Regions from separate parts of the Enterobacter cloacae subsp. cloacae ATCC 13047 genome, predicted to be linked through region 2. Evidence: predicted binding sites of a transcription regulator. Region 2 holds the regulator's gene; the other holds the start of a gene.
What was found. Region 2 encodes LexA, which represses DNA repair genes until DNA is damaged. Its sites were predicted from a motif close to TNCTGTATGTACATACAGNA; they were not measured.

Region 1: a site for LexA is predicted at 933-952, ahead of rmuC (DNA recombination protein RmuC). Genes of this name have one in related genera too.

Annotation. Positions count from the first base shown of each region.
Region 1 covers NC_014121.1:5,082,833-5,086,748, reverse strand. The annotation lists gene udp (uridine phosphorylase) at 95-856, shown strand; gene rmuC (DNA recombination protein RmuC) at 995-2,452, shown strand; gene ubiE (bifunctional demethylmenaquinone methyltransferase/2-methoxy-6-polyprenyl-1,4-benzoquinol methylase UbiE) at 2,519-3,274, shown strand; gene ubiJ (ubiquinone biosynthesis protein UbiJ) at 3,288-3,893, shown strand; gene ubiB (ubiquinone biosynthesis regulatory protein kinase UbiB) at 3,890-3,916, shown strand, end outside.
Region 2 covers NC_014121.1:310,267-314,182, forward strand. The annotation lists gene plsB (glycerol-3-phosphate 1-O-acyltransferase PlsB) at 1-273, opposite strand, end outside; gene ECL_RS01460 (diacylglycerol kinase) at 428-796, shown strand; gene lexA (transcriptional repressor LexA) at 905-1,513, shown strand; gene dinF (MATE family efflux transporter DinF) at 1,578-2,915, shown strand; partial or broken gene ECL_RS27880 (hypothetical protein) at 2,912-2,986, shown strand; gene ECL_RS01475 (CsbD family protein) at 3,036-3,245, shown strand; gene zur (zinc uptake transcriptional repressor Zur) at 3,315-3,827, opposite strand.

The DNA of each region.
Region 1 (3,916 bases), 540 kb from region 2:
ATTCATGGTGAGATGTGTCACGAAATTATGCGTATCGCTTCTGTAAAGTACCGTTTTACTTCTTCTGACTAACCGACCCACAGAGGAGTCACCTATGTCTAAGTCTGATGTTTTTCATCTCGGCCTCACCAAAAACGATTTACAAGGGGCTACGCTCGCTATCGTCCCGGGCGATCCTGAGCGTGTGGAAAAGATCGCCGCGCTGATGGATAAGCCGGTTAAGCTGGCAGCCCATCGTGAATTCACCACCTGGCGTGCAGAACTGGATGGTAAGGCCGTGATTGTGTGCTCTACCGGTATCGGTGGCCCGTCTACCTCCATTGCCGTTGAAGAACTGGCGCAGCTGGGCATCCGGACGTTCCTGCGTATCGGGACGACCGGTGCGATCCAGCCGCATATCAACGTGGGTGATGTATTGGTGACTACCGCGTCCGTGCGTCTGGATGGGGCGAGTCTGCACTTTGCACCAATGGAATTCCCGGCGGTTGCCGATTTTGAATGTACGACGGCGCTGGTTGAAGCAGCGAAATCCGTTGGCGCAACCACGCACGTGGGCGTAACCGCCTCGTCGGACACCTTCTACCCGGGTCAGGAGCGTTACGACACCTTCTCTGGCCGTGTGGTGAGCCGTTTTAAAGGCTCTATGGAAGAGTGGCAGTCTATGGGCGTGATGAACTATGAAATGGAATCTGCAACGCTGCTGACCATGTGCGCAAGCCAGGGTCTGCGTGCCGGTATGGTGGCGGGGGTAATCGTCAACCGTACCCAGCAGGAAATCCCGAACGCCGAAACCATGAAACAAACCGAAAGTCATGCGGTAAAAATCGTGGTTGAAGCGGCCCGTCGTCTGATCTAATCCTCTCTTCTGACATCAAAGGCCGACACGTTCGGCCTTTATTTTTTGCGTAGCGCCTCGCAGGAAAACCCTTTCAAACTGGACGTTTATACAGCACAATCTTATTTTGTGCGGTAATACGTTGATGCAGGGGGCATTGTGGATCTCTCAATTCTGATTTACGCGGTGATTGCGCTCGCGGGCGTGGCGATAGGCTGGCTGATTTCCAGCTATCAGCACGCGCAGCAAAAGGCCGATCAGCTGGCAGAGCGTGAAGAGATAGTCGCCGAGTTAAGCGCGACAAAACAGCAACTTGCGCTGAGTGAACACTGGCGAGACGAGTGCGAGTTACTCAACAACGAACTGCGCAATCTGCGTGATATCAACACCTCACTGGAAGCCGATCTCCGTGAAGTCACGACCCGCCTGGAATCCACTCAGCTGCATGCGGAAGACAAAATCCGCCAGATGATGAACAGCGAGCAGCGCCTCAGCGAACAGTTTGAGAATCTCGCGAACCGCATTTTTGAGCACAGCAACCGCCGCGTTGACGAACAAAACCGCCAGAGTCTGAACAGTCTCCTGACGCCTCTGCGTGAGCAACTGGACGGTTTCCGTCGTCAGGTGCAGGACAGCTTTGGTCAGGAGGCCCGCGAGCGGCACACCCTGGCACACGAAATTCGTAATCTGCAGCAGTTGAATGCACAAATGGCGCAGGAAGCGGTCAACCTGACCCGCGCCCTGAAAGGGGATAACAAAACGCAGGGTAACTGGGGTGAAGTCGTCCTCACGCGGGTGCTGGAAGCCTCTGGACTGCGCGAAGGGTATGAATACGAAACCCAGGTCAGCATAGAAAACGATGCCCGCTCGCGAATGCAGCCAGATGTCATCGTGCGTCTGCCGCAGGGTAAAGATGTGGTGATTGATGCCAAAATGACGCTGGTGGCCTATGAGCGTTACTTCAACGCGGAGGATGACTACACCCGCGAATCGGCGTTGCAGGAGCACATTGCCTCCGTGCGGAACCATATTCGTCTGCTGGGCAGAAAAGACTATCAGCAGTTGCCGGGTTTGCGCTCGCTTGACTATGTTCTGATGTTTATCCCGGTAGAGCCTGCTTTTCTGCTGGCACTCGACAGACAGCCGGAACTGATAACTGAAGCGCTGAAAAACAACATTATGCTGGTCAGCCCCACCACGCTGCTGGTGGCGTTACGCACCATTGCCAACCTGTGGCGCTATGAACATCAGAGCCGCAACGCGCAGCAGATTGCCGATCGCGCCAGCAAGCTGTACGACAAAATGCGCCTATTTGTGGATGATATGTCCTCGGTCGGGCAAAGCCTGGACCGCGCGCAGGACAACTACCGCCAGGCGATGAAAAAACTCGCCTCCGGGCGGGGTAATCTGCTGGCGCAAGCCGAAGCCTTCCGCGGCCTGGGGGTGGAGGTTAAACGCGAGATTAATCCGGAACTGGTTGAGCAAGCCACGGCACAGGACGAAGAGTTTCGCCTGCGCGAAGGCGCTGATGGACAAAAGAGAGACAGTGAAGACAACGAGTTAGCGGCAGAGTTATCGCCAGACCCGCATCTGGCGCGTTTCTTACGTGGTGGTTGAAACGTAGGGCAAACGCGCCCAATCTGTTACACTTCACGAACATTTTACTGATAAGCAGGCTCTGAGATGGTTGACGATTCACAAGACACAACGCACTTTGGCTTTCAGACTGTCGCCAAAGCGCAGAAAGCTGACATGGTGGCCCACGTATTTCATTCCGTGGCGGCGAAGTACGATGTGATGAATGACTTGATGTCATTCGGCATTCATCGCTTGTGGAAGCGCTTCACCATCGACTGTAGCGGTGTGCGTCGTGGACAAACGGTACTGGACCTTGCCGGCGGCACGGGCGATTTGACCGCGAAATTCTCCCGTCTGGTGGGTGAAACCGGGCGTGTTGTTCTGGCTGATATTAACGACTCCATGCTGAAAATGGGGCGTGAGAAGCTGCGTAACATCGGCGTGGTGGGGAATGTGGAATATGTGCAGGCAAACGCCGAGGCGCTGCCGTTCCCGGACAATACCTTTGACTGCATCACTATCTCTTTTGGCCTGCGTAACGTCACCGATAAAGAAAAAGCGCTGCGCTCAATGTATCGCGTGCTGAAGCCGGGCGGACGTCTGCTGGTGCTTGAGTTCTCCAAACCGATTATCGAGCCACTGAGCAAAGCCTACGACGCCTATTCATTCCATGTTCTGCCGCGTATTGGCGAACTGGTGGCAAACGACGCAGAAAGCTACCGCTATCTGGCGGAATCCATTCGCATGCACCCGGATCAGGACACCCTGAAGGCCATGATGCAGGATGCGGCGTTTGAAAACGTTGAGTATTTCAACATGACGGCGGGTGTCGTCGCACTGCATCGCGGTTATAAGTTCTGAGTGGAGGTGTCCTGTGCCCTTTAAACCCTTAGTCACCGCAGGCATCGAGAATGTACTGAATGCCTTTCTCTATCGTGCGCCAGCGCTAAAAGCCGCGCGGCAGCGACTTAACGGGAAGGTATTGCGGATCGTTTTAAAAGAGTTCTCGACGCCGCTTGTGCTGGTCTTCAGCGAACGCCAGCTTGATGTTCTGGGGGAGTGGGAAGGAGACGCCGACTGCTCTGTCATCACGCGCATGAGCGTGCTGCCAAAACTGCGTGACCGCCAGCAACTGACGGCGCTGATCCGAAGCGGTGAGCTGGAAGTGGAAGGCGACATTCAGGTTGTACAAAATTTCGTTGCGCTCAGCGATCTGGCCGAGTTCGACCCGGCGGAACTGCTTGCCCCATTTATTGGCGACATTGCAGCGGAAGGGATCGGCAAAGCCCTGCATGGTGGTACCGCCTTCCTGCGTAAAAGCCTGCAACGTCAGCAGCGTTATGCGGCAGAGGTGCTGACCGAAGAGTGGCGTATGGCCCCCGGACAGCTGGAAGTAGCCTGGTTCGCGGAAGAGACTGCGGCTGTTGAACGTGCGGTTGATGCGTTAACCAAACGGCTGGAAAAACTGGAGGGCAAATGACGCCTGGTGAAATTCGGCGCCTC
Region 2 (3,916 bases):
CACGCGTGGCCCACCGTGAATGAACACGTATCGCGGCAACAGCGTACCGTCGACTTCTAACGGTTCAAGCGGGTCAGGTAAATCATGCGCCAGACACTGGGCGCGAAGCGTCAGCAAGTCTGCCTTCGAGTTATAAGGCAAAACATACATAATAGGGCGCGACGTATCGAGCCCCAATTCCAGCGCGGGTTCTGCTGGGATAGACTTACTTTTTACCAGGACGCTTAATGGTAAATTAAGTAATTTGTAGTAAATTCGTGGCCAGCCAGACATAAACGATGTAAAGCCTCTGGTTAATAATGCAATTGCGGCGCAAGGATAACAGAAAGCGCGCGAAATTACTGTTGTTACCCGTCATACTTCAGGCTACAGCGCAACACGTTGCGCCTCCTGTTATTGACGCTATTTCAAATAAAAGGTTCTTTTAATGGCCAATAATACCACTGGGTTAACCCGTATCATTAAAGCTGCTGGCTATTCCTGGAAAGGTTTTCGCGCCGCTTGGGTCAACGAAGCCGCGTTTCGCCAGGAGGGTGTCGCCGCGATTGTCGCGGTGATTATCGCCTGTTTCCTTGATGTTGATGCCATTACCCGCGTGCTTCTGATCGGCTCCGTGCTGTTGGTGATGATAGTGGAAATTCTTAATAGCGCTATTGAGGCCGTTGTGGACCGTATTGGCTCTGATTTCCACGAACTTTCTGGCCGGGCAAAAGACATGGGCTCTGCTGCCGTGTTGCTGGCGATTATCACTGCGGTCATCACCTGGGTCACGCTGCTTTGGTCACATTTCCGATGAGCCTCGAGGAATAATTAAGTCCCTGGTTTTTTGTGCAGTTTTTGGTTCCAAAATCGCCTTTGACTGTATATACTCACAGCATAACTGTATATACACCCAGGGGGCGGAATGAAAGCGTTAACGACCAGGCAGCAAGAGGTGTTTGATCTCATTCGGGATCATATCGGCCAGACGGGTATGCCACCCACGCGTGCGGAAATCGCGCAGCGTCTGGGCTTCCGTTCTCCGAACGCTGCCGAGGAACACCTGAAAGCGCTGGCGCGTAAAGGCGTAATTGAGATTGTATCGGGTGCTTCACGCGGTATCCGCCTGCTGGTGGAAGAAGAGACGGGCATTCCGCTGGTGGGGCGCGTCGCGGCAGGTGAACCTCTGCTGGCGCAACAGCATATTGAAGGCCACTACCAGGTTGATCCCGGCATGTTCAAGCCGAGCGCGGATTTCCTGCTGCGTGTAAGCGGTATGTCCATGAAAGACATCGGTATTCTTGACGGCGATCTGCTTGCGGTGCATAAAACGCAAGACGTGCGTAACGGCCAGGTTGTGGTGGCACGCATCGATGATGAAGTCACCGTTAAACGCCTGAAAAAGCAAGGTAATACGGTTCAGCTGCTGCCGGAAAACAACGAGTTTTCCCCGATTGTGGTAGACCTCCGCGAACAAAACTTCTCTATCGAGGGGCTGGCGGTAGGGGTCATTCGCAACGGAGAATGGCTGTAATCTCATCCTGACAGGCTACGGATCTGCCGTGGCCTGATTCTTTATCCACTCCCGGTATTTTTTCATGTCACTGCTTACGGCATCCGATAAGGCATTGTGGCGTCTTGCACTGCCGATGATTTTTTCCAATATCACCGTTCCTCTGCTGGGGCTGGTGGATACGGCAGTTATTGGTCACCTTGATTCACCCATCTATCTGGGCGGTGTGGCGATTGGCGCGACGGCGACCAGCTTCCTTTTTATGCTCCTGCTCTTTTTGCGCATGAGTACCACCGGGCTTACGGCGCAGGCGTACGGTGCTAAAGATCCTTTGCGTCTGGCGCGCGCGCTGGTTCAGCCGTTAATTCTGGCGCTTGGGGCAGGCGCGTTAATCGCTATATTACGTACCCCACTGATTGATCTGGCGCTGCATGTCGTTGGCGGCAGCGAGGCGGTACTGGAGCAGGCACGACGCTTCCTTGAAATTCGCTGGCTCAGCGCGCCCGCGTCGCTGGCCAATCTGGTTCTGCTGGGGTGGTTACTCGGCGTGCAGTATGCCCGCGCGCCCGTAATCCTGTTGGTGGTAGGCAACCTCCTCAACATCGTGCTCGATCTCTGGCTGGTGATGGGCCTGCACATGAACGTACAGGGTGCGGCACTGGCGACGGCGATTGCCGAATACGGGACGTTTATCCTTGGTCTGTGGATGGTCTGGCGGGTGCTTGTCATGCGGGGGATTTCCCTTGCTCTGCTCAAGAGTGCATGGCGAGGCAATATCCGCACCCTGCTGGCGCTTAATCGCGACATTATGCTGCGCTCATTGCTGCTGCAGCTCTGTTTCGGCGCACTGACGGTCTTTGGCGCCCGGCTTGGGCCAGATATCGTCGCGGTGAATGCCGTTCTGATGACGCTGCTGACCTTTACCGCCTATGCACTGGATGGCTTTGCCTATGCTGTGGAAGCGCATTCCGGCCAGGCATACGGCGCACGTGAAAGTGGTCAGCTGCGGGATGTCTGGCGGGCGGCCTGTCGGCAGTCGGGGCTGGTGGCGCTGACGTTCGCGCTGATTTACGCCTGTTTTGGCGAACAGATTATTGCGTTACTCACCTCCCTTCCTGCACTGCGCGAGCTGGCAAGCCATTACCTCATCTGGCAGGTCATTTTGCCGGTGGTGGGGGTCTGGTGCTATCTGCTGGACGGTATGTTTATTGGCGCGACGCGAGGAGCGGAGATGCGTAACAGCATGGCGGTGGCGGCGGCTGGTTTTGCCCTGACGCTGCTCACGCTCCCCTGGCTGGGTAACCATGGTTTATGGCTCTCCCTGGCGGTCTTTCTCGCGTTGCGGGGCCTGTCACTGGGCTTTATCTGGCACCGGCACTGGCAAAACAATACCTGGCTTCCTTCCCGCAACGATATATCGTGACGGTTAAAGATTCCGAATATGAAATCAACTGCCGAATCCTTAACTACAATTATTATCACGTCCAGCAGAAAAGAACGTAACGGACGTTACGACCCGACGCTTAACTAAGAGGACACGATGATGAATAAAGACGAAATCGGCGGCAACTGGAAGCAGTTCAAAGGTAAAGCGAAAGAACAGTGGGGTAAGCTGACGGATGACGATATGACGGTCATCGAAGGTAAACGCGATCAGCTTGTCGGTAAAATTCAGGAACGCTACGGTTACGAGAAAGACCAGGCGGAAAAAGAGGTCGGCGACTGGGAAAAACGCAACGACTACCGTTGGTAACCGTGTGATACCCGACAGTACAAGGAAGTACTCCCTGAGGGCGGCCATGGGCCGCCTTTGTTTTGGCTGTTAACGCGGCTTTTTCTTTACGAGGATAGAGTGGTCATGGTGGCACGCGTCCTGATGCCGGCAGGCCTCCACTTCTACACACGCAGAGCATAATCCGTGTGCTTCAATGACGTTATGGCGCAAGGCAAAGCCCATTCTGGCCGCCAGCGTATGCATAATATCTTCTACGCCTTCCGCCCCTTCTTCTTTCACCACGCCACAACGGTCGCAGATAAACATGGCCGACGTATGGGTTGGCTGGTCAAAAAGATGACACAACACATAACTGTTTGTGGATTCGACCTTATGTACAAACCCTTGTTCCAGCAGAAAATCTAGCGCACGATAGACCGTAGGCGGTTTAGCCTGTGGCTCGCTTTCGCGCAGCAGGTCGAGCAGGTCGTATGCGCTGATGGCGCCCTGCTGCAGGGTCATCAGACGCAAGACTTCAAGGCGCTGCGGAGTCAGGCGCACATTGCGTTGCGCGCACAGCTTCTCTGCCTGCGCTAACAGCTCTTTTGTGGACTTATCCATTTAGCACCTCGGATGTTATAGGCTGGAAAACCCTCACTTTACCATGTTCTGGTAAAAACGCCGAGATCCGCCAGGCTGTGCTATACCTG